3 regions of the Micromonospora tarapacensis genome follow, and region 3 is predicted to be linked to each of the others. Evidence: predicted binding sites of a transcription regulator. Region 3 holds the regulator's gene; each other region holds the start of a gene.
The links. The regulator HrcA, encoded in region 3, represses chaperone genes, less so after heat shock. The targets are predictions, from matches to a motif close to GGTTNGCACNCTCNNNNNGAGNGTGCNAACC.

Region 1: the regulator HrcA is predicted to act here: its motif matches at 3,520-3,550, upstream of groES (co-chaperone GroES).
Region 2: the regulator HrcA is predicted to act here: its motif matches at 4,715-4,745, upstream of groL (chaperonin GroEL).

What each region holds. Positions count from the first base shown of each region.
Region 1 is NZ_JAHCDI010000003.1:612,143-619,429, reverse strand. It holds partial or broken gene KIF24_RS03825 (molybdopterin-dependent oxidoreductase) at 1-1,215, opposite strand, end outside; gene groL (chaperonin GroEL) at 1,358-3,001, opposite strand; gene groES (co-chaperone GroES) at 3,072-3,386, opposite strand; gene KIF24_RS03810 (helix-turn-helix domain-containing protein) at 3,757-4,557, shown strand; partial or broken gene KIF24_RS03805 (DUF397 domain-containing protein) at 4,548-4,727, shown strand; gene KIF24_RS03800 (THUMP-like domain-containing protein) at 4,829-6,082, shown strand; gene KIF24_RS03795 (sugar ABC transporter substrate-binding protein) at 6,284-7,287, shown strand, end outside.
Region 2 is NZ_JAHCDI010000003.1:295,945-303,231, reverse strand. It holds gene KIF24_RS02270 (benzoate/H(+) symporter BenE family transporter) at 1-348, opposite strand, end outside; gene KIF24_RS33780 (benzoate/H(+) symporter BenE family transporter) at 366-665, opposite strand; gene KIF24_RS02265 (helix-turn-helix domain-containing protein) at 723-1,262, shown strand; gene KIF24_RS02260 (hypothetical protein) at 1,337-1,489, shown strand; gene KIF24_RS02255 (GNAT family N-acetyltransferase) at 1,577-2,530, shown strand; gene KIF24_RS02250 (hypothetical protein) at 2,604-2,840, shown strand; gene groL (chaperonin GroEL) at 2,895-4,517, opposite strand; gene KIF24_RS02240 (hypothetical protein) at 4,793-5,836, opposite strand; gene KIF24_RS02235 (cold-shock protein) at 5,964-6,167, opposite strand; gene KIF24_RS02230 (GNAT family N-acetyltransferase) at 6,384-6,914, shown strand; gene paaN (phenylacetic acid degradation protein PaaN) at 6,957-7,287, opposite strand, start outside.
Region 3 is NZ_JAHCDI010000004.1:53,083-60,369, forward strand. It holds gene KIF24_RS06305 (enoyl-CoA hydratase-related protein) at 1-690, opposite strand, end outside; gene hemW (radical SAM family heme chaperone HemW) at 711-1,934, shown strand; gene KIF24_RS06315 (DUF4870 domain-containing protein) at 1,958-2,554, opposite strand; gene hrcA (heat-inducible transcriptional repressor HrcA) at 2,764-3,786, shown strand; partial or broken gene dnaJ (molecular chaperone DnaJ) at 3,860-5,004, shown strand; partial or broken gene KIF24_RS06330 (16S rRNA (uracil(1498)-N(3))-methyltransferase) at 5,006-5,739, shown strand; gene KIF24_RS06335 (SDR family NAD(P)-dependent oxidoreductase) at 5,954-6,715, opposite strand; gene KIF24_RS06340 (histidine triad nucleotide-binding protein) at 6,767-7,126, shown strand; partial or broken gene KIF24_RS06345 (serine hydrolase domain-containing protein) at 7,129-7,287, shown strand, end outside.

The sequences.
Region 1 (7,287 bases), on a different contig from region 3:
AGTCGGCGAAGCTGGTCAGCTCCAGCTCGGTGATCCACTTGCAGGCCGACACGTAGCCGTACAGGCCGGGCACCACCATCCGGGCGGGAAAGCCGTGCTGCACCGGCAGCGGCTCGCCATTCATCCCGACCGCGAGCAGGGCGTCCCGCCCGTCGCGCAGCACCGCGGTCGGCGTGCCGCAGGTCCAGCCGTCGATCGAGCGCCCGACCACCTGGTCGGCTCCGTCGAGCGGTGCCGCCTCGTCGAGCAGTTCCCGGATCGGCACGCCGAGCCACCGGGCGTTGCCGATCAGGTCGCCGCCGACCTCGTTGGAGACGCAGGCCAGGGTCACGTACCGCTCCACCATCGGCCGGGCGAGCAGGTCGGCGTAGCTCAGCGTGACCGGGTTGCGGACCCGGCCGTGGATGCGCAACCGCCAGGTCTCGGGATCGACCTGCGGCACCACGAGCGCGGTGTCGATCCGGTAGAAGCCTCGGTTGGACGTGACGTAGCTGGCCAGCCCGGGCTGGGTCAGGTCGGCGCCGGCCGGCACCGGCGGTGCGGGAGAGACCGGTGCCGGCAGCGTGATCGCCTCGCGGGCGGCCGACACCCCTGGCGGCCGGCCAGCCACCGCCCGGCGACGCCCCCGACGGCGGCCACCCCGAGCACCGTCCCGACACCGGTGAGGAACCGCCGCCGCGAATCCGGGTCGACCCGTCGCCCCGGACCTTCAGGGAGTGGTGTGCTTCCGGCGGACGCTGTCGGGCCGGCCGATGTCGGTGGGGACCAGGGCCAGGGGTCGAGTTCCAGCGGGCCTGCGACGAACGCCCAGAGTGCCACCCCGCCGACCGCCGCCCCGAGCAGTGACGGCAGCACGTCGGCGGCGTCCGCACCGGCCCGGGTCAGGGCCGCCGCCGCGCCGATCCCGCCGAAGACGACGATGCCGGCCAGGCCCACCGTCAACCGCCGGGCGGCCAGCATGCCGATCAGGGCGGCGAAGCCGCCGAGCAGCAGTGCCGTACCGACCAGCAGGGCGATCTTGTCGTTCGTGCCGAAGACCTCGATGCCGAACCGCTTGACCGGCTCGGGGGCGGTGTCTACGACGAGACCGCCGACCGCTACGAGCGGGGACGACCGGGGGCCGGTCAGGGCGGCAACCAGTTCGGCGGTGCCGATGGCCGCCGCAGCGGCGGCGACGCCGGCCAGCGCGGCATATCTGGGTGTCGTGCTGCTCACCCGCCCAGTGTTTCCGACCGGGCCACCCATCCGGTAGTCACGTCAGCGTTCCGTAATCCTTTCCGGCCGCAGATCAGCTGCACGGACGCGCGGGGCGCACCGTCCGATGACGGTGCGCCCCGCGTCCGGCGTACGGCAGGGATCAGAAGCCCGGGCCGTGCTGGTGGCTGTGGCCGTGGGAGTGGCCGTGGCCGCCCGCGGCGGGCTCCGGCTCCGTCGGCTTCTCCACCACCAGGCTCTCGGTGGTGAGCAGCAGACCGGCGATCGACGCGGCGTTGGTGACCGCGTTGCGGGTCACCTTGACCGGGTCGAGGATGCCGGCCTTGGCCAGGTCGACGTACTCGCCGACGGCGGCGTCGAGGCCGTGACCCCACTCGCTGGCGGCGACCTTCTGCACGACCACGTAGCCGTCGTGACCGGCGTTCTGCGCGATCCAGCGCAGCGGCTCGACAAGTGCCTTGCGCACGATCGACACGCCGACCTTCTCGTCGCCGGTGAAGCCGAGGTCGTCGTCGAGGACGCTCCGGATCTGCACCAGGGCGGCACCGCCGCCGGGCACCGTACCCTCCTCGACCGCGGCCTTGGTCGCGGAGATGGCGTCCTCGATGCGGTGCTTGCGCTCCTTCATCTCGACCTCGGTGGCCGCGCCGACCTTGACCACCGCGATGCCACCGGAGAGCTTGGCCAGCCGCTCGGCGAGCTTCTCCCGGTCCCACTCGGAGTCCGAAGCCTCGATCTCCTTGCGGATCTGGGCCACCCGGTCGGCGACCTCGCTGCTCTGGCCACCGCCGTCGACGACGGTGGTGTTCTCCTTGTCGACCACGATGCGCCGGGCGCTGCCCAGCACCTCCAGGCCGACCTGGTCGAGCTTGTAGCCCAGTTCGGGGGCGACCAGCTCGGCGCCGGTGAGGATCGCCATGTCCTGGAGCATCGCCTTGCGGCGGTCGCCGAAGCCGGGGGCCTTGACCGCGCAGACCTTGATGGTCTTGCGGATCGCGTTGACCACCAGGGTGGACAGCGCCTGCCCCTCGACGTCCTCGGCGATGATCAGCAGCGGCTTGTTGTTCTGGAGGACCTTCTCCAGCAGCGGCAGCAGCTCCTCGATCGCCGAGATCTTCTGCGTGGTGATCAGGACGTAGGCGTCCTCCAGGACCGACTCCTGCGACTCCGCGTCGGTGACGAAGTTCGGCGAGATGAAGCCCTTGTCGAACTGGAGGCCCTCGGTGACGTCCAGCTCGGTCAGCAGGGCGGAACCCTCCTCGACGGTGATCACACCGTCGCGGCCGACCTTCTCCATCGCCTCGGCGATCAGCTCGCCGATGGTGGCGTCCTGCGCGGAGATCGTCGCGACGTGCGCGACCGACTTCCGGTCGGAGACCTCGACGGCCCGGCCGAGCAACGCCTCGGAGACCTTGGTGGCGGCGGCGTCGATGCCCCGCTTGAGGCCGGCCGGGTTGGTGCCCGCGGTGACGTTGCGCAGGCCCTCCCGGACCATGGCCTGGGCCAGCACCGTCGCGGTGGTGGTCCCGTCGCCGGCGACGTCGTTGGTCTTGGTCGCCACCTCCTTGACCAGCTGCGCACCGAGGTTCTCGTACGGGTTGGTGAGCTCGATCTCCTTGGCGATGGTCACACCATCGTTGGTGATCGTCGGCGCACCGAATTTCTTGTCCAGGACGACGTTGCGCCCGCGCGGGCCGAGGGTGACCTTGACCGCGTCCGCGAGTGCGTTGACACCGTGCTCCAGCAGGTGCCGGGCGTCGTCCGAGAAGCTCAGGATCTTCGCCATGAATGTCCCTTCGAAGCGACGTTGCCCCGGCCCGGCGAGCCGGACCGGGGCAACGACACTGATCGGTTGCTTACTTCTCGATGACCGCGAGGACGTCGCGGGCGGAGAGCACCAGGTACTCCTCGCCGGCGTACTTGACCTCGGTGCCGCCGTACTTCGAGTAGAGGACGGTGTCGCCGACGGAGACGTCGATCGGCACGCGGTTGCCCTTGTCGTCGATCCGGCCCGGGCCGACAGCGAGGACGGTGCCCTCCTGCGGCTTCTCCTTGGCGGTGTCGGGGATCACGATGCCCGAGGCGGTGGTGGTCTCGGCCTCGTTCGCCTGGACCACGATGCGGTCCTCGAGCGGCTTGATCGCAACCTTGGTCGCGGTAGTCACGGGCATACCCTCCTGGGGTACTGGTTTCGTTGCCGGTCGGCACGCCGGCCGGCGTCAATCTGCCACATGCCACCGGGCGGGGCCGTCGTCGCGGGTGCCGGTCCGCCTGGCGTTCAACCCCCGGACACCAGGGCCCGAAGGTTGGCACCCTCAGGGTGAGAGTGCTAATCGCAGGTTATTCCTCGGCTAGCACTCCGTCAAGGAGAGTGCCAATCCGCCACCCTCGTGTCGCCACGCCTGGGCACCCGCGTCGCCACTCTTTCCACACTCTTCCGCCGTCGTTCGCCAGCGTTGACCGCAACACGCCGACAATCACTTCCCCGCCGCACGACGCACCCTTACTCTCCGGCGCGAACACGTCACGGAGGGCGGACAGATGGCGGACGTACCAACCCTGGGGTTCCTGCGCGACCAGCTGCGCCGGGCCCGCAAAGTACGCGGGCTCAGCCAGGAGGAGTTGAGCAAGATGATCAACTACTCCACCTCGGCGGTGAGCGCGATGGAGATCGGCCCGAACCAGCTCAGCGCCGACTACCTGGCCCGGGTCGACAAGGTGCTGGAAACCGGCGGTCTCTTCGTCGGGATGCTGGAGCTGATCCGGCTGCACGCCGAGCCGGACTGGTTCCGGCCGTGGGGCGAGATCGAACGGGAGGCGGTCGCGCTGCGCTGGTACGACCCGGCCGTGGTGCCGGGCCTGCTCCAGACCGAGGCGTACGCACGGGCGATGCTCCGGGCCGGTCCGCCGCTGACCGACGAGCAGATCGAGAAGCGGGTGCTGGCCCGGATGGCCCGGCAGGAGGTGCTCACCCGCGAGGAGCCACCGCAGCTCGTCGCGGTGCTCGACGAGCAGGTGCTGCGCCGGCAGGTCGGCAAGCGCGCGACCATGCGCGAGCAACTGGAGCACCTGCGCGGCCTCGCCGACCGCCCGCACGTCCAGGTCCGGATCGTGCCGGCCGAGACCCCGTGGTACATCGGGCTCAACGGCCCCTTCGTGCTGGCCCGGCTGGCCGACGGCACCGAGGTGGCGCACCTGGACAACCAGCTCCGGGGGCACACCGTGGACAGTCCGAACGACCTTGCCGCCCTGGGGCGGCAGTGGGAGACTGTGGCCGGTGAGGCGCTGCCGCACCGGCAGTCCGCCCGCCTGATCGAGGAAGTGGCGAAGTCATGGACCTGACCCGTGCCGCCTGGCGCAAGTCCTCCCGCAGCAACAGCAATGGCGGCGCCTGCGTCGAGGTCGCCGACAACCTGCCCGGCCTGGTCGCCGTGCGCGACAGCAAGGACCCGACCGGCCCGGTGCTCGCCTTCACTCCCGACGCCTGGCGCGCCTTCGTCGCCCCCACGCCCCCACCCGCTGACCAACCCCGACCCGCCGCCTCCCTTTGCGCCGACCCGACCCCCGCCCCACCCCCGGCTGAGGGCGTCGGGCGGGGCGGAAGAATGGGCGGGTGGATCTGGAGCAGTTCGCCGCGTTGCGTACGCCCGAGGGGTCGGCCGCGCTCGACGCGGCGGCCCGGGTGGCCGGCGGCGATCCGCTGGCCGCGGCGGTGGCGCTGCGCTCGGCCGGGGTGCCCGGCGGGCTCGCGGCGGCAGCACTGACCCAGGCCGAGCTGCGCCGCCGGGCGACCGGCAAGTTCGGGCCGGCGGCGGCCGGGATGTTCTTCACCCGGCCCGGGCTGGAGCAGGCCACCCGGCGGGTCGTCGCCGACCGGCGGGCGCGGCGGCTGCGCGCCGCCGGGGTGCGCACACTGGCCGACCTGGGCTGCGGGCTGGGCGCCGACGCGCTCGCCGCCGCCCGCGTCGACATCCGGGTGTACGCGGTGGAGGCGGACCCGCTCACCGCTGCGCTGGCCGAGGCGAACGCCCAGGCCGCCGGACTGGCCGACCTGGTCACCGTCGAGTGTGGCGACGCGACGGCGTTCGACGTGACCCGGGTCGAGGCGGTCTTCTGCGACCCGGCCCGACGCCGAGCCGGCACCGGTCGCCGGATCTTCGACCCGAACTCGTACTCACCGCCGTGGGACTTCGTGACCGGCCTGGCCGAACGGGTGCCGCGCACGGTGGTGAAGGTCGCGCCGGGGATCGACCACGCGCTGATCCCGCCCGGCGCGGAGGCGGAGTGGGTGAGCGTCGACGGTGACCTGGTCGAGGCGGCCCTCTGGTGCGGCGACCTGGCCGAGGTCTCCCGCCGGGCGACCGTGTTGAAGGAGAGGCTTCCGGTTGACGCCTCAGGTGGAGCAGCGGCCCCCGCCCATCAACCGCCCGACCGCGCCGACGGCCCGGCGGCGTACCAGCTGACCGGAACGGGGGCGCGCGAGGCACCGGTCGGGGCGGTGCGGCGCTTCGTGTACGACCCGGATCCGGCGGTGGTGCGTGCGCACCTGATCGCCGAGCTGGCCGCCGACCTGGACGCCACCCTCGCCGACCCGACCATCGCCTACCTCTACGCCGACGCGGCCCAGCGCACGCCGTACGCCCGCTGCCTGGCGGTGACCGACGTGCTGCCGTTCTCCCTCAAGCGGTTGCGGGTGCTGCTGCGGGAGCGCCGGGTCGGCCGGGTGGAGATCCTCAAGCGCGGCTCCGCGCTGGAACCCGAGCGGCTCCGGCGCGACCTGCGGCTGGCCGGCGACCAGTCGGCGAGCCTGGTGCTCACCCGGGTCGCCGCCGCCCCGACGGTCCTGGTCTGCCGCCCGGCGGACTGAACTCGACCACAGCTCGGGCTGCGGCACCCGCGCCACGGACGGTGGCGGCCGGGTGTCCGGGGCGTTGCTGAATTGTTACCGCCGACAACAAACTCGTGACGACCGCACCCTTGTGCTGGCGAGTTGACGCGGAATACGTTGCCGGACACAACAAAAACAAAACACCGACACCCTTCCCCCACCCTCGAAAGGACCCTGCACATGCGCAAGGGCTTCCTCGCCGTCAGCGCCGTGGGCCTGCTGGCCCTCGGCAGCGTGACGGCCTGCGCCAACGAATCCGGCGACCAGGCCGGGTCCGACAAGACCCCGAAGATCGGCGTGATCCTTCCGGACAGCAAGTCCTCCGCCCGCTGGGAGGGCGCGGACCGCAAGTTCCTCGAAGAGGCTTTCAAGGCCGCCAACGTCGATTACGACATCCAGAACGCCCAGGGTGACAAGACCCAGTTCCAGACGATCGCCGACCAGATGATCACGAGTGGCGTCACCGCGCTGATGATCGTCAACCTGGACTCGGGCACCGGCAAGGCCGTCCTCGACAAGGCCAAGTCGCAGGGCGTCGCCACCATCGACTACGACCGCCTCACCCTCGGCGGCTCGGCGGAGTACTACGTCAGCTTCGACAACGAGGCCGTCGGCAAGCTCCAGGGCGAGGGCCTCGTCAAGTGCCTCACCGACGCGAACGTGCAGAAGCCGGCGATCTCCTACCTGAACGGCTCGCCGACCGACAACAACGCCACCCTGTTCAAGAACGGCTACGACTCGGTGCTCAAGCCGAAGTTCGACGCCGGCGAGTACACCCAGGTCGCCGACGACTCGGTGCCGGACTGGGACAACGCCCAGGCCGCCACCATCTTCGAGCAACAGATGACGAAGGCCGGCGGCAAGATCGACGGCGTGCTGGCCGCGAATGACGGCCTCGGCAACGCCGCCATCTCGGTGCTGAAGAAGAACAAGCTCAACGGCAAGGTTCCGGTGACCGGCCAGGACGCCACCCCGCAGGGCCTGCAGAACATCCTCGCCGGCGACCAGTGCATGACCGTCTACAAGGCGATCAAGCAGGAGGCCGACGCCGCCGCCGAGCTGGCCATCGGGCTCGCCAAGGGTGAGCGCAAGGAGACCGGCCAGACGGTGAAGGACCCCGAGGGCGGCCGTGACGTGCCGTCCGTCCTGCTCACCCCGACGGCGATCTACAAGGAGAACGTCAA
Region 2 (7,287 bases), on a different contig from region 3:
GCCGGCCATGGTGACCAGGAACAACGGAAGTGCGAGGCCGACGATGGCACCGAGGTCGAAGGTGGGGACGGTCCAGGCCAGGGCGGGTCGCAGCGTGGCGTCGGCGAGGCCCGCGTGCTGCCCGGTCAGGCCGATCGCCGCCACCGCCGCGACCAGCGCGCCCGGCACCGCCCAGCCGCGCGCGAAGCGCAGCAGCACCGCCCAGGTAACGATGACCGGCACCGCCAGTGCCGGGACGTCCACCAGGGCCTGGACCGGAGCCGTGCACAGCGGCACGAGGATGCCGGCAAGCATCGCACCGGCGACCGGCCGCGGGATGGCCGCGATCACGCGCGCCAACCACGGCACCAGGCCGGCGACCACGGTCAGCGCCGCGCAGACCAGGAAGGCACCGACGGCCGTGGGAAGCCGCCCGCCACCGGGCCGGCCCCGACGAGCAGGGCCGCGCCGGGCGTGGACCACGCGATCGCGATGGGCGTCCGGTAACGCAGGGTCAGCACCGCGCCGGCTACCCCGATGCCGAGACAGGTGGCGAGCAGGCCCGAGGCGGCCTGGGCCGAGTTGGCGCCGACGGCCTGCAACCCGGCGAGCACGAGCGTGAACGAACTCGCGTAGCCCACGATCGCGCTCAGCAGGCCGGCGACGACCGGTCGTACCCAATCCATCAGCGCTCCTCCCGTCGTTCCGTAAACGGAACGGACGCCGGGTGGCACCATACGCAGATGACCACGCGCGGGACAAGCCCCCAGCACCAGGGGCCGGCAGTGGGCCGGCGGCTGCGCGGGCTGCGTGAAACGCGCGGGCTGACCCTCTCCGAACTGGCCCGCCTGGCCGGCGTGGGAAAGGCGACCCTGTCCGGACTGGAGAACGGCACCCGCGATCCGCGACTGGAGACCCTCTACGCGATCGCCGCCGCACTCGGTGTGCCGATGAGCGCGCTGACACTCGACCGCGGCGCCCCGGCCACGGCCGCCTCACCGGTGCGGGGCGAGGCGGTGGTGTCGACGCTGCTGGAGGTCTTCGAGGAGCCGGCCGCCACCTACGAGCTGTTCGCCCTGCGCATCGTCGTCGGCGTCGAGCAGGTCTCGCCCGCCCACCCGGCCGGCGCGACCGAGCACCTGTCCGTCTTCCGCGGCCAGGCCCGGGTCGGGCCGGTCGGCGCGCCCTGTCGGCCGGCCCCGGCGACCACGTCTCCTGGGCCGCCGACACCCCTCATTTCTACGCCGCGGTCGGCACGGAAGAGGTCGAGGCGAGCCTGCTGATCCGCACACCTCGCGGCTGACCAGACCGGAGATCATAAATTCGGGGAAGCCTGGAACTGCTATCTTGCGGACTCATGGATGACGGTCGTTCCCCGGCGACGGCGACTCCCCTCCCGCTCCCCTCGACAGCCCGGTGGCGTGGCCTGGCGCTGCTGATCCTGCTCGGCGTGCCGGCCCTCGTCGTGGCCCTGTGCTGCGGGGCCGTTCACGTCACCGGTCAATCCTGACCGTCGGGCCGCGCTGACCGCCGATGATGGGAGGCGACGCCGGTCAGGACTGACACCGGCGCCTGATTTGATCTAGGGTCGGCAGCCATGGACGCCGGGATCAGCATCGCCGAGTTGACCGTCGAGCAGACGCCCGAGGTGGCGGCACTCTGCCGGCGGGCGCTCGACCTGCCGGAGGACGCGGCCGAGGCGGGGCCGCTCGTGGCGACGCTCTGGCCACGGGCCGCCGCCGACCGGACGGTACGGGTGCTCGGTGCCCACCGGGAGGAAGAGCTGGTCGGCGTACTGATCAGCTCCCTCTCCGCCGCTGACGGGCGAGTCGGGCACGTGGATCTGCTGGCGGTGGAGCCGCGGCTGCGGCGGCGGGGCGTCGGGCGGGCCCTGCTCGGGCACGCCGAACGGGCGCTGGCCGACCTCGGCGCAGGCGAGGTGCTGCTCGCCGGAAACCCGCCGCACTATGCCTGGCCGGGCATTGACGTGCGCTACACCCCGGCCGTCTGTCTCGCGCTCGCGCTCGGCTACCGGCAGGACCGTACCGCCTGGAACATGACCGCCGACCTGTCGGACGACGGGTCGCCGGCGCTGCGGTCGACGGAGGTCGCCGAGGCCCGGTTGGCCGGGCAGGCGGTGACGGTACGCCGCGCGGAGCCGGCCGACCTGCCGGCGCTCGCCGCGTTCGCCCAGGCGACCTTCGGCGGCACCTGGGATGCCGAGTTGGCCGGTTCGCTCGGCCGCCCCGACGCCGGCTGCCACCTGGCCGAACGCCACGGTGAGGTGCTCGGCTTTGCGGCGTACGGGTCGTCCCGGCCGAGTTGGTTCGGACCGATGGGCACCGCGCCCGCCGCCGAAGGGTCGGGCATCGGCGGCGTCCTCCTGCGTCGCTGTCTGCGCGACCAGCGGGCGGCGGGAGTCGAGGCCGCGCAGATTGGCTGGGTCGGGCCGATCCCCTTCTATTCGGGTAGCGCGGGCGCCCGTATCGAGCGGGTGTTCTTTCTCTACCGGAAGCCGCTCCGAACCACGGAGACGGCAGACAGCCAATAGTTCTTGAATCTGCCATTCGCCCGCCCGGGTCATCGACGCCCCCTACCGTTCGGGTAGAGGAGGCAGCATGACCATGGAGGACGATCAGACCCAGGACGCGCCGCCGGTCACCTGGACCCCGGTACACGAACTCCCCGACCAACTGGCGATCGACCGGCTCGACTACGGCGACGCCGCGCAGCTCGCGGAGATGACCGGAGCGAGTGAGCCGCCGGAGGAACCGGTCACCCTGGTGGACGAACCGGTTCCGCACCGCCCGCCGTACGACCGGGCGCAGAAGCGACGGAACCAGCGACCGCTGCCGACATAGCGAAAAGGGGGCGGTCCGCTGACGCGGACCGCCCCTTTGCGGTTGGAGCTGGACTCAGAAGTCCATGTCCCCGCCACCCGGGCCAGCCGGGGCGGCCGGGGTCTTCTCCGGCTTGTCCGCCACGACGGCCTCGGTGGTGAGGAACAGCGCGGCGATCGACGCGGCGTTCTGCAGCGCCGAACGGGTCACCTTGGCCGGGTCGATGATGCCCGCGGCCAGCAGGTCGACGTACTCGCCGCTGGCAGCGTTGAGGCCGTGACCGGCATCCAGGTTGCGGACCCGCTCGACCACGACGCCGCCCTCGAGGCCGGCGTTGACGGCGATCTGCCGCAGCGGAGCGTCCAGCGCGATCTTGACGATCTGCGCACCGGTCGCCTCGTCGCCGGCCAGGTCGAGCTTGTCGAAGGCGGTCTTGCCGGCCTGCACCAGCGCGACGCCACCACCCGGGACGATGCCCTCCTCGACGGCGGCCTTGGCGTTGCGGACCGCGTCCTCGATACGGTGCTTGCGCTCCTTGAGCTCGACCTCGGTGGCCGCGCCGACCTTGATCACCGCAACACCGCCGGCCAGCTTGGCCAGGCGCTCCTGCAGCTTCTCCCGGTCGTAGTCGGAGTCGCTCTTGTCGATCTCGGCCCGGATCTGGTTGACCCGGCCCTGGATCTGCTCGGCATCGCCGGCACCGTCGACGATCGTGGTCTCGTCCTTGGTCACCACGACCTTGCGGGCACGGCCCAGCATGTCGAGGCCGGCGGCGTCCAGCTTGAGGCCGACCTCCTCGCTGATGACCTGGCCACCGGTGAGGATGGCGATGTCGGTCAGCATGGCCTTGCGGCGGTCACCGAAGCCCGGCGCCTTGACGGCGACCGACTTGAAGGTGCCGCGGACCTTGTTGACCACCAGGGTGGCCAGGGCCTCGCCCTCCAGGTCCTCGGCGATGATCAGCAGCGGCTTGCCGCCCTGCATGACCTTCTCCAGGATCGGGAGCAGATCCTTGACCGACGAGATCTTGCTGTTCGCGATCAGGATGTACGGGTCGTCGAAGACGGCCTCCATACGCTCCGGGTCGGTCATGAAGTAGGCCGAGATGTAGCCCTTGTCGAAGCGCATACCCTCGGTGAGCTCAAGCTCAAGGCCGAAGGTGTTGCTCTCCTCGACGGTGATGACGCCTTCCTTGCCGACCTTGTCCATCGCCTCGGCGATGATCTCGCCGACGCTGCTGTCACCAGCGGAGATGGAGGCGGTGGAGGCGATCTGCTCCTTGGTCTCGACGTCCTTGGCGAGCTTCAGCAGCTCCTCCGAGACGCTCGCGACCGCGGCCTCGATGCCCCGCTTCAGGGCCATCGGGTTGGCACCGGCGGCCACGTTGCGCAGACCCTCGCGGACGAGGGCCTGGGCCAGGACGGTCGCCGTCGTCGTGCCGTCACCGGCCACGTCGTCGGTCTTCTTGGCGACCTCCTTGACCAGCTCGGCGCCGATCTTCTCGTACGGGTCCTCGAGCTCGATCTCCTTGGCGATGCTCACACCATCGTTGGTGATGGTGGGGGCACCCCACTTCTTCTCGAGCACGACGTTGCGGCCCTTGGGGCCGAGGGTCACCTTTACGGCGTCGGCGAGCTGGTTCATGCCCCGCTCGAGGCCGCGGCGCGCCTCTTCGTCGAACGCGATCATCTTGGCCATACGGCGTTGTCCTCCTGGACACTCACGGGCCACCCGAGTGTGTGCCCCGGATGGGCCGTCTGGTGTACGCACCTTGGGACGTCGCCACCTGGCGACGGCGACGTCTCCTCGGCCGGGCCGGATAGCCCGCGACGACCGGCCACGTGCCCCACCCGTGGTTATGTCACGAGCGCGACCGCAGCCCCACCGTCCCGACCAGTTGGCACTCACGCCATGCGAGTGCCAATGACTTGTTTAGCACTCTGCCCTGCCGAGTGCAAGCACGATGGCCCGGGTCAGCCGAGTTCGGCGGCCAGTTGCGCGCCGTTGACCGGGCCTTCATGGGCACGCTGCTCGGCGTAGGTGACGACGAGCCCGACCAGTTGGGCGAGGTACGCCGGCAGCGTCAACACCGACACCACCACGATCGTGAGGACGACTCCCACCGCCGTGCCCGGCGAGTCGAGCGCGGTGGCGCCGAACGGCAGGATCGCCACCGACTCGACCAGGCCCGTGACCAGTGAGACGCTGATCACGGCGGCGGCCACCAGCGCCACCCGGCCGAGCAGCAGCCCCAGCCGGTCGCGCAGCATCCGGTGCGACCGGCCGATCGGATCCCGCCGCTCGAACAGGTACACCGGGCCGGCCATGGCGAGCGCGAACGCCGCGTAGACGCCGGGCAGGAAGCACAGGCAGAACCCGATGCCGACGATCAGCACGACGAGCAGCGACCAACCCCAGAGTCCGGGCGCCCGGCGCAGGCCGTAACGCAGGGCCGCGCCGGCAGTGACCGGCTCGCCGGCCGCCTGCCGGGCGATCACCCAGGTGCCGGCGGCCCAGCCGAGGCACTGCACCAGGCCGAGAAGCAGACTGCCGCCGAGCAGGACGACCAGCAGCGTGGACAGGTCCGTCCAGAAGGTCGCGGGCAGCGCGGCGGCATCACCGGCGAGCTCGGCGTCCCAGCGTGCCGAGGGATCGACGGCCAGCGTGAGCACCGACAGCACCGCCCCGGGCAGCACCTGGGTGAGCACGAGGATCGGCAGCAGCGGGCGCCAGCCCCGGCGGGCCGCCCCCGCACAACGCGCGAACCAGGCGCCGAGCCCCGCCCCGGGCGGGGTCACCAGCGGATCGGAAGGATCGTGCCCGTACCCGCCCGGGTGGTACCAGCCGTAGGCCGGCTGACCGGGGTAGGGCGGCTGGCCCGGATAGGGCGGCACCGCGGCGTGGGGCGGCTGGCCGGGCGCCGGGCCGGCGGGATGACCGCCCCAGGCCGGCGGCGTGCCGGGAGACTCGCCGGGGGTGGGCGAGGACGGACCCGCCGGGGGTGGCTGGTCGGACATGGACGCTCCTCAGCGATGGCCGGATCGGTCCATGATCTTCCCTCGTGAGGCGTCCGCACCGCAGCCCCCCTCCGGCCACGATCACGCCGCCCCTGGCCGGCGATCGGTCGGCGGGTGGGGACCTGCCTCAGGCGATGAGGCGTACCTGCTCGGCCTGTGGGCCCTTCTGGCCCTGGGCGATCTCGAACTCCACCCGCTGGCCGTCGTCCAGCGCCTTGTAGCCGTCCATCTCGATCGCGGAGAAGTGGACGAAGACGTCCTGCCCGCCGTCGACGGCGATGAAGCCGTAGCCCTTCTCGGCGTTGAACCACTTCACGGTGCCCTGTGCCACGGTCTTGTCCTCACTCTGCGCGGCGTGCCACTACTTCGGGTCGCCGACGCACGCGCCGACGACCCGGAACCACCGGTCTCGGCAATCGGCGACGACCACTGAAACGGGTGACCGAAATCGCACGGTACACGAGGCGTGACGGAGGCGCACGACCACAAATCGGACGTATTGCAGCCCTTCGGCATCGTCGTCCGTCATTGTGATAAGTATCCGGGCATGACGAGTGTCACCGACGGAACCGGCATGCGGCGGGCACCCGTCCGCCGGGTCGAGCCGGCGGACGCCGCCCGGATGCGGGCGCTGCGCCTGGAGATGCTCGCCGACGCACCGCTGGCCTTCCTGGAGACGATCGCCGAGGCGGCAGCCCGCCCGCACGCCGAGTACGCCGCCCGGATCGCCCAGGTCTCGGCCGGCACCCACACGGCACAGTTCGTGGCGGACCCGGGCGGTCGGCTGGTCGGGCACGCGGGTGGGATGGCACACCCGACAGAGCCCGGGTTGACCGTGCTCTACGCGGTCTACCTCACCCCGGCCTGGCGAGGCAACGGCCTGCTCGCCGATCTGGTCGCCGGGGTCGCCGCATGGTCACGGGCCTGCGGGCGCGACGAACTGATGCTCGAGGTGGTGGTGGGCAACGACCGCGCCTACCGGGCCTACCAGCGGCTCGGCTTCGTGGACACCGGCGTGCGCGTCCCGCACCCGAGGATTCCCGCCCTCCGCGAACTCCAGATGCGCCGCGCGGCGTAGGCGTCGGGCGCCTCGCCCCACCCGCAAACCCGCGCCCAGCTCTCAGCTGTGCCGGCGACTCTGCACGATGCGGAAGCGGTTGGCGACGTACGCGCCATCGGTCAACGCCGCATTCGCCGCCGCGTTCGCGCCGCTGCCGTGGAAGTCGGAGAAGGCCGCCGACTGGTTCACGAAGACGCCGCCGGTGAGGTTGCCGGACAGGTGCACCCCGACCTCGATCGCGGCCTTCTCGGTGGCGTCCAGCACCGCCTCTTCGGTGGAGTAGACCGCCGCCGTGAGTGCACCCTTCTCCCGCACGGTCGAGCGCAGGATCTCAAGGCTGTGCGCGGTGGAGTCGGTCGCGATGGCGAAGGAGATCGGCCCGAACCACTCC
Region 3 (7,287 bases):
GGCGGCCAGCTCCGCCAGCTCGGCCGGCAGGTCGGCGCCGGGCCGGCGGCGCAGCAACCGCTTCGCGCCGGCCAGCGCCGCCGGGGCGCCGCGCACCAGCGAATCGAGGTACCGCGCCACCGCGGCGTCCAGGTCACCGGCCGGCACCGCGGCGGTGACCAGGCCGATCTCGGCCGCCCGCCGCCCGTCGAAGGTGTCGCCGGTGAGGTACAGCTCGGCCGAGGCCCGGTGATGCAGCCGGGGCAGCACCGTCGCGGAGATCACCGCCGGGATCACCCCGATCCGCACCTCGGTGAAGGCGAACGTGGCCTCGGCCGCGCAGACCGCCAGGTCGGCGGCCGCGATCAGACCCAGCCCGCCGGCCCGGGCCGGGCCGGCGACCTTCGCGAGCACCGGTTTCGGGCACTCCCAGACGGCCGCGAGCACGTCGCCCAGCATCCCGGCGGGCACCGTCCCGCTGGCGTACGCCGCCGCCGTCTCCTTCAGGTCCGCCCCCGAACAGAAGACCGGGCCGGTGTGGTCCAGCACGATCACCCGGACGGTGTCGTCGGCGACCGCGGCGTCCAGCGCGGCGAGCAGTTCGGTCATCAGCGGCGTGGAGAGCGCGTTGCGGTTGTGCGGGCTGTCCAGGGTGAGGGTGGTCACCCCACGGGCCGTGGCGACCCGCACGAACACGTCGGGAGAGGTCATGTGAGGGCACACTAGTGGCCATGCCCGGCGTCCTTCCAGCAGGCGAACCCGTCCCCGCCGACGGGTCGCTGCCCGCCTGCGCCCGCGAGTCCGTCGGTGCGCGCGGCTTCGGGGTGTACGTGCACGTCCCGTTCTGCGCCAGCCGCTGCGGCTACTGCGACTTCAACACGTATACGGCGGACGAGCTGGGCGGCGGAGCGAGCCGGGACGGTTACGCCGACACCGTGCTGGCCGAACTGGCGCTCGCCGCCCGGGTGCTGGGTGATGCCCCGCCGCCCCGGGTGGACACCGTCTTCGTCGGCGGCGGCACGCCCACCCTGCTGCCCGCCGACGACCTGGCCCGGATCCTCGACGCGATCGACCGGACCTGGGGGCTGGCCGCCGACGCGGAGGTGACCACCGAGGCCAACCCGGAGTCGGTGACGCCCGCGTCGCTGAAGGAACTGCGGGCGGCCGGATACACCCGGATCTCGCTGGGCATGCAGTCGGCCGCGCCCGGGGTGCTCGCCGTCCTCGACCGCCGGCACAGCGCGGGCCGGGCCACCGCCGCCGCACTGGAGGCCCGCGACGCCGGGTTCGACCACGTCAACCTCGACCTGATCTACGGCACGCCGGGGGAGCGGGCCGAGGACTTCGCCGCCTCGCTGGACCAGGTCGTGGCGGCGGGGGTGGACCACGTCAGCGCGTACGCCCTGATCGTCGAGGACGGCACCCGGCTGGCCGCCCGGATGCGGCGCGGCGAGTTGCCGTACCCCGACGAGGACGTGGCCGCGGACCGTTACCTGGCCGCTGAGGCCGCCCTCGACGCGGCCGGTTTCTCCTGGTACGAGGTCTCCAACTGGGCCCGTACGCCGGCCGCCCGGTGCCGGCACAACCTGCTCTACTGGACCGGCGGGGACTGGTGGGGCCTCGGGCCGGGGGCGCACAGCCACGTCGGCGGCGTGCGCTGGTGGAACGTCAAGCACCCCGCCGGGTACGCGCAACGCCTCGCCGCCGGAGGGTCACCCGGGCTGGCCCGGGAGGTGCTCACCGGCGACGAGGCGCACATGGAGGACGTCATGCTCCGGCTGCGGCTGGCCACCGGGCTGCCGCTGGACGTCCTGGGCGACGCCGGTCGGGCGGCCGCGGCGCGGGCGGCGGTGCGGGGCCTGCTCGACGAGCCCGCCCACGCCGCCGGCCGCGCCGTGCTCACCCTGCGCGGCCGGCTGCTCGCCGACGCCGTGGTGCGGGATCTGCTGCCCTGACCGTCAGCGCTTCACGAAGGCGGTCAGCGCTTCACGAAGGCGTAGGTCATCGGGTACTGGTAGAGCACGCCGTCGTTGGCCTTGACCCCGCCGATGATGCCGAAGATCACCGGCACGATCGCGACGATGAACGGGACGAAGAACAGCAGGCCGCAGGTGATCGTGGCGAGCACCCAGCTCAGCACGCCGGCGACGGCCCAGGTGAGCTGGAAGTTCAGGGCGGCCACCGAGTGCGCGCGGGCGACGGGGGACTGCTGCCCCCGGGTCATCATCGCGATCAGCGGCGCCACCCAGCCGAACAGGCCGCCACCGACGATCACGCCCAGCGGGCCGCCGAAGTGGGCGATCAGGACCCAGGTCTTGTCCTCGTTGCTGGCGTAGCCGCCACCCGGGGCGCCGTAGCCGCCGGTCGGGTAGCCGACACCGGGCGCGCCGCCCGGCGGCGGGTAGCCACCGGGCGGTGGGTAGCCACCGGGTGGGGGATACCCGGCCGGCGGCGGCTGGTCGCCGCCGGGCGGCGGATAGCCCCCGGGCGGGGGATACCCGGCCTGGCCGGGCGACCCGGAAAGTGGAGTCGTGGGTTCGTCGCCGGAGTCTGGGGGGCGAGGTGGTTCAGTCATGGAGGTCACGGTAGGTGCCATCGGCAACGGTGCACCATAGCGACACCGGCGAGTGTCAACCCACCGATCGGTTTGCGTACGGACCGATGTCTTGATCATCGCGCTGGCGGGGGCACCGACGTAGACTGGCACTCGCTACAGTCGAGTGCCAGAGTATTCCTCTGGTGGCCGTGCCGCTGACGGTTGACCTGCGACAGGAGGTGGGGAGGATGGGTCTGGACGAGCGCAAGCTCGCCGTGCTCCGGGCAATCGTCGAGGACTACGTCGCCACCCAGGAGCCGGTCGGCAGCAAGGCGCTGGTCGAGCGGCACCAACTCGGCGTCTCACCGGCCACCGTCCGCAACGACATGTCCGTGCTGGAGGAGGAGGGCTACATCCGCCAGCCGCACACCAGCGCCGGGCGGGTGCCCACCGACCGTGGCTACCGACTCTTCGTCGACCGGCTGAGCCGGGTCAAGCCGCTGAGCCCGGCCGAACGCCGGGCGATCGAGCGCTTCCTGGCCGGTGCCGTCGACCTCGACGATGTGGTGCATCGCACTGTGCGGCTGCTGGCGCAGCTGACCCGGCAGGTCGCCGTCGTGCAGTACCCGAGCCTGGCCCGTTCCCGGGTGCGTCACCTGGAGCTGGTGCCGATCTCCACCACCCGGCTGATGCTGGTGATGATCGCCGACACGGGCCGGGTCGAGCAGCGGCTGGTCGAGTTGCCCGCGCCGATCCTCGCCGACGACGTCATCGACCTGCGCCGCCTGGCGAACGACAAGCTGGTCGGTGCCCGCCTGTCGGACACCCCGCCGCTGGTGCAGTCACTCATCGACGAGTCCCTGCCGCACCTGCGTCCGGCCATGACGACGCTGTCCACGGTGCTGCTGGAGACGCTGGTCGAGCGGCACGAGGAGCGACTGGCGCTGGCCGGCACCGCCAACCTCACCCGGGGCGGCCTGCTCGACTTCCAGGGTTCGTTGCGCCCCATCCTCGAAGCGCTCGAAGAGGAGGTCGTCCTGCTCAAGCTCATCGGGGAGGTGGAGCCGAGCACGCTGCGGGTCCGCATCGGCGACGAGAACGAGATCGACAACCTGCGGGCGGCCTCCGTGGTCAGCACCGGGTACGGCCCGGGGGCGACCATCGTCGGGGGGATGGGCGTGCTGGGGCCGACCCGGATGGACTACCCCGGAACCATCGCCACGGTGAGGGCCGTGGCACGCTACGTGGGCGAGCTGCTGGCCCAGAACTGACCAGTCAGGGCCGACGGCAGGCTGCCGCCACCGACCGGCGTAACGCGAGACGAACACGAGGACACGGAACGCAGTGGCCAGGGACTACTACGGAATTCTCGGCGTGAGCCGGGGTGCCTCCGACGACGAGATCAAGCGCGCCTACCGCAAGTTGGCGCGGCAGTATCACCCGGACGTGAATCCGGATCCGGAGGCGCAGGAGAAGTTCAAGGAGATCAACGCCGCGTACGAGGTCCTCTCGGACGACCGGAAGCGGCAGATCGTCGACCTCGGCGGCGACCCGCTCGCGCCGGGCGGCGGGGTGCCGGCGGGCCGGGCGGGCCCGGCGGCGCGGGCCCCTTCGTCGGGTTCCAGGACATCATGGACGCGTTCTTCGGCGGCGCCACCGGTGCCGGGCGGGGTCCGCGGCCGCGGACCCGGCAGGGGGCCGACGCGATCCTGCGGCTGGAGCTGGACCTGCAGGAGACCGCCTTCGGCGTCGAGGCGCCGATCACGGTCGACACGGCGGTGCTCTGCACCACCTGCGCCGGCGCCGGCACCGCCGCCGGCACCCATCTGGCCACCTGCGAGGCGTGCGGTGGCCGGGGCGAGGTGCAGTCGGTGCAGCGGACGTTCCTCGGTCAGGTGGTCTCCGCCCGGCCGTGCGTGGCCTGCCAGGGCTACGGCACCACCATCCCGCACCCCTGCCCGACCTGCGCCGGTGACGGCCGGGTGCGGACCCGACGCTCGCTGACCGTCAAGATCCCCCCCGGGGTGGAGGACGGCATGCGCATCCGGCTGGCCCAGCAGGGCGAGGTCGGCCCGGGCGGCGGCACCGCCGGTGACCTCTACGTGGAGATCCACGAGCGCCCGCACGACGTCTTCTCCCGCAAGGGCGACGACCTGCACTGCCGGGTCACCGTGCCGATGACCGCCGCCGCGCTCGGCACCCGGCTGACCATCAAGACGCTGGACAGCGAGGAGCCGGTCGACGTCAAGTCGGGCACCCAGCCCGGCAGCACGCTGCGGCTACGGGCGCGCGGCGTACCGCACCTGCGCGGCGCCGGCCGGGGTGACCTCTACGTCCACCTGGACGTGCGGACCCCCACCAAGCTCGACGCCGACCAGGAGCGGATGCTGCGCGATTTCGCCAAGACCCGTGGCGAGGAGGTCGCCGAGCTGACCAAGCAGGGCGGCTTCTTCTCCCGGATGCGGGACGCCTTCAACGGCCACGCCTGACGTGTCCGCTCCGCTGTTCCTGGTCGAGTCGTTGCCGGCCACCGACTCGATGGTGCTCGACGGCCCCGAGGGCCACCACGCCGCCACCGTGCAGCGGCTGCGGGTCGGCGAGGAGTTGCTCCTCGCCGACGGCCGGGGCGGTACGGCCACCGCCGTGGTCACCGCCGCCGGCCGGGGCACCCTCGACCTCGACGTGGTCCGCCGCGGGTACGTCGACGCGGCGAACCCCCGGCTGGTGGTGGTGCAGGGCATCGCCAAGGGTGAGCGGGGCGAGCTGGCGGTGCAGGCGATGACCGAGGTTGGGGTGGACGAGATCGTCCCCTGGGCGGCGAGCCGCTCGGTGGTGCAGTGGCGCGGTGACCGGGGCGTCCGGGCCCGGGGCAGGTGGTGGCGACCGCCCGGGAGGCCGCGAAGCAGGCCCGTCGGGCGTGGCTGCCGGTGGTGGCGGGCGCTCCGGACGAGGCGACCGTGTCGGTGGCCCGCCGGATCGCCGGTGCCGCTGCCGGCTACGTCCTGCACGAGGAGGCGGCGGATCGGCTGACCACCGTCGAGCTGCCCGAACGCGGCGAGATCGTGCTGGTGGTCGGCCCCGAGGGCGGCATCACCGCCGCGGAGCTGTCGGCCTTCGAGGAGGCCGGCGCCCGACCGGTCCGCCTCGGGCCCTCGGTGCTGCGCACCTCCACCGCCGGTGTCGCGGCCCTGGCGCTGCTGGCCACCCGTCTGCTGCGCTGGTGACGTTCACACCGCGACCCGGACCCGGCGTGTCGCGCCGGCCGGCGGTCGCTCCTCGTGCCCTTTGCTCTGCTTCAACCGACGCAACGCCTGGTTGCTGGCGACACCGTTGCGTCCGGTGAAGCAGAGCAGCGGGTGCGTCCGGTGAAGCAGAGCAGGGGATTTCGTGCCGGGGTGGGAAGCGTGGCGGGCGTGCGGTGCGGTACGGCCGGCGGCGTCAGCTGCGCAGGTAGGACGCGCCGTTCAGGTCGATGATGGTGCCGGAGGCCCACTCCGCCTCGGTGCTGGCGAGCCAGTGCACGGCGGCTGCGATCTCCTCGGGCCGGGCCACCCGGTCGAACGGGCTCTGCGCCCGGATCGCCGCACCCCGCGGTGCCTTGAGGTACTCGTTGGTCATGTCCGTCTCGACGAAGCCGGGCGCGACGGTGGCCACCGCGATGCCGTACGGCGCCAGGGCCACCGCCAGTGACTGCGCCATCGCGTTGAGGCCCGCCTTGCTGGCGCCGTAGGCCGGGTTGGCGGGCTCGCCGCGAAACGCGCCGCGCGACGAGACGTTGACGATCCGTCCGCCCCGCGCCCGCATGTGCTGTGCGGCGCACCAGGCGGCGTTGGCCGCACCGAACAGGTTCGTGTCGAGGACCTCGCGCCAGCGCTGGCGCCACTGCTCGTAGCTGCTGTCGAAGACCGGGTGCGGCGGGTCGATCGGGCCGAACACGCCGGCGTTGTTGACAAGTACGTCGAGTCCACCGAGCCGGTCGGCGGCCTGGTCCACCATCGCCCGTACCGCGTCGGGGTCGGCCAGGTCCGCGCGGACCACCACGTGACCCTCGCCCGGCAGCTCCGTCCGGAGCTGTTCGGCCAACTCCGCCGAGTCGCGGTGGTGGATGGCCAGCCGATCGCCACCGGTCGCGAAGGCCCGGACCACCGCCCGGCCGATGCCGCGCGAGCCGCCCGTCACCAATACCGCCCGTGCCGTCATGCCCGCCATCCTGCCGCACCCCGTCGGCGTTGCCGAACCTAGACTGCCCGGATGGGAAGCGACTGCCTGTTCTGCCGCATCGTCGCCGGGGAGATCCCGGCCACCGTGGTCCGCGAGACCCCCGCCACGCTCGCCTTCCGGGACATCGACCCGAAGGCGCCGGTGCACGTGCTTGTCATTCCGAAGGAGCACTACGCCGACGTGGCCACCCTGGCCCAGGGCGATCCGGCGCTGGCCGGCGAGGTGCTGGCCACGGCCGCCACGGTGGCCGAGGACGAGGGCCTGCTCGGCGACGGGTTCCGGCTGATGTTCAACATCGGGGCGTACGGCGGCCAGGAGGTGTTCCACGCGCACGCGCACGTGCTGGGCGGCGCCCCGCTCGGCCCGATGGTGGCCCGGAGCTTCTGGTGACCGTGGCCGTCGGCGCCACCGCAGCCGCCGGCCAGCTGGGACGGCTGGTGCGCCAGCTCCAGGCGCAGGCCCGGGTGCCGGCGGTCTCGGCGGCGGTGCACCGGGCCGACCGGCCCCTGTGGACCTGCACGGTCGGCGGCACCGGCAACGACACATCGCTG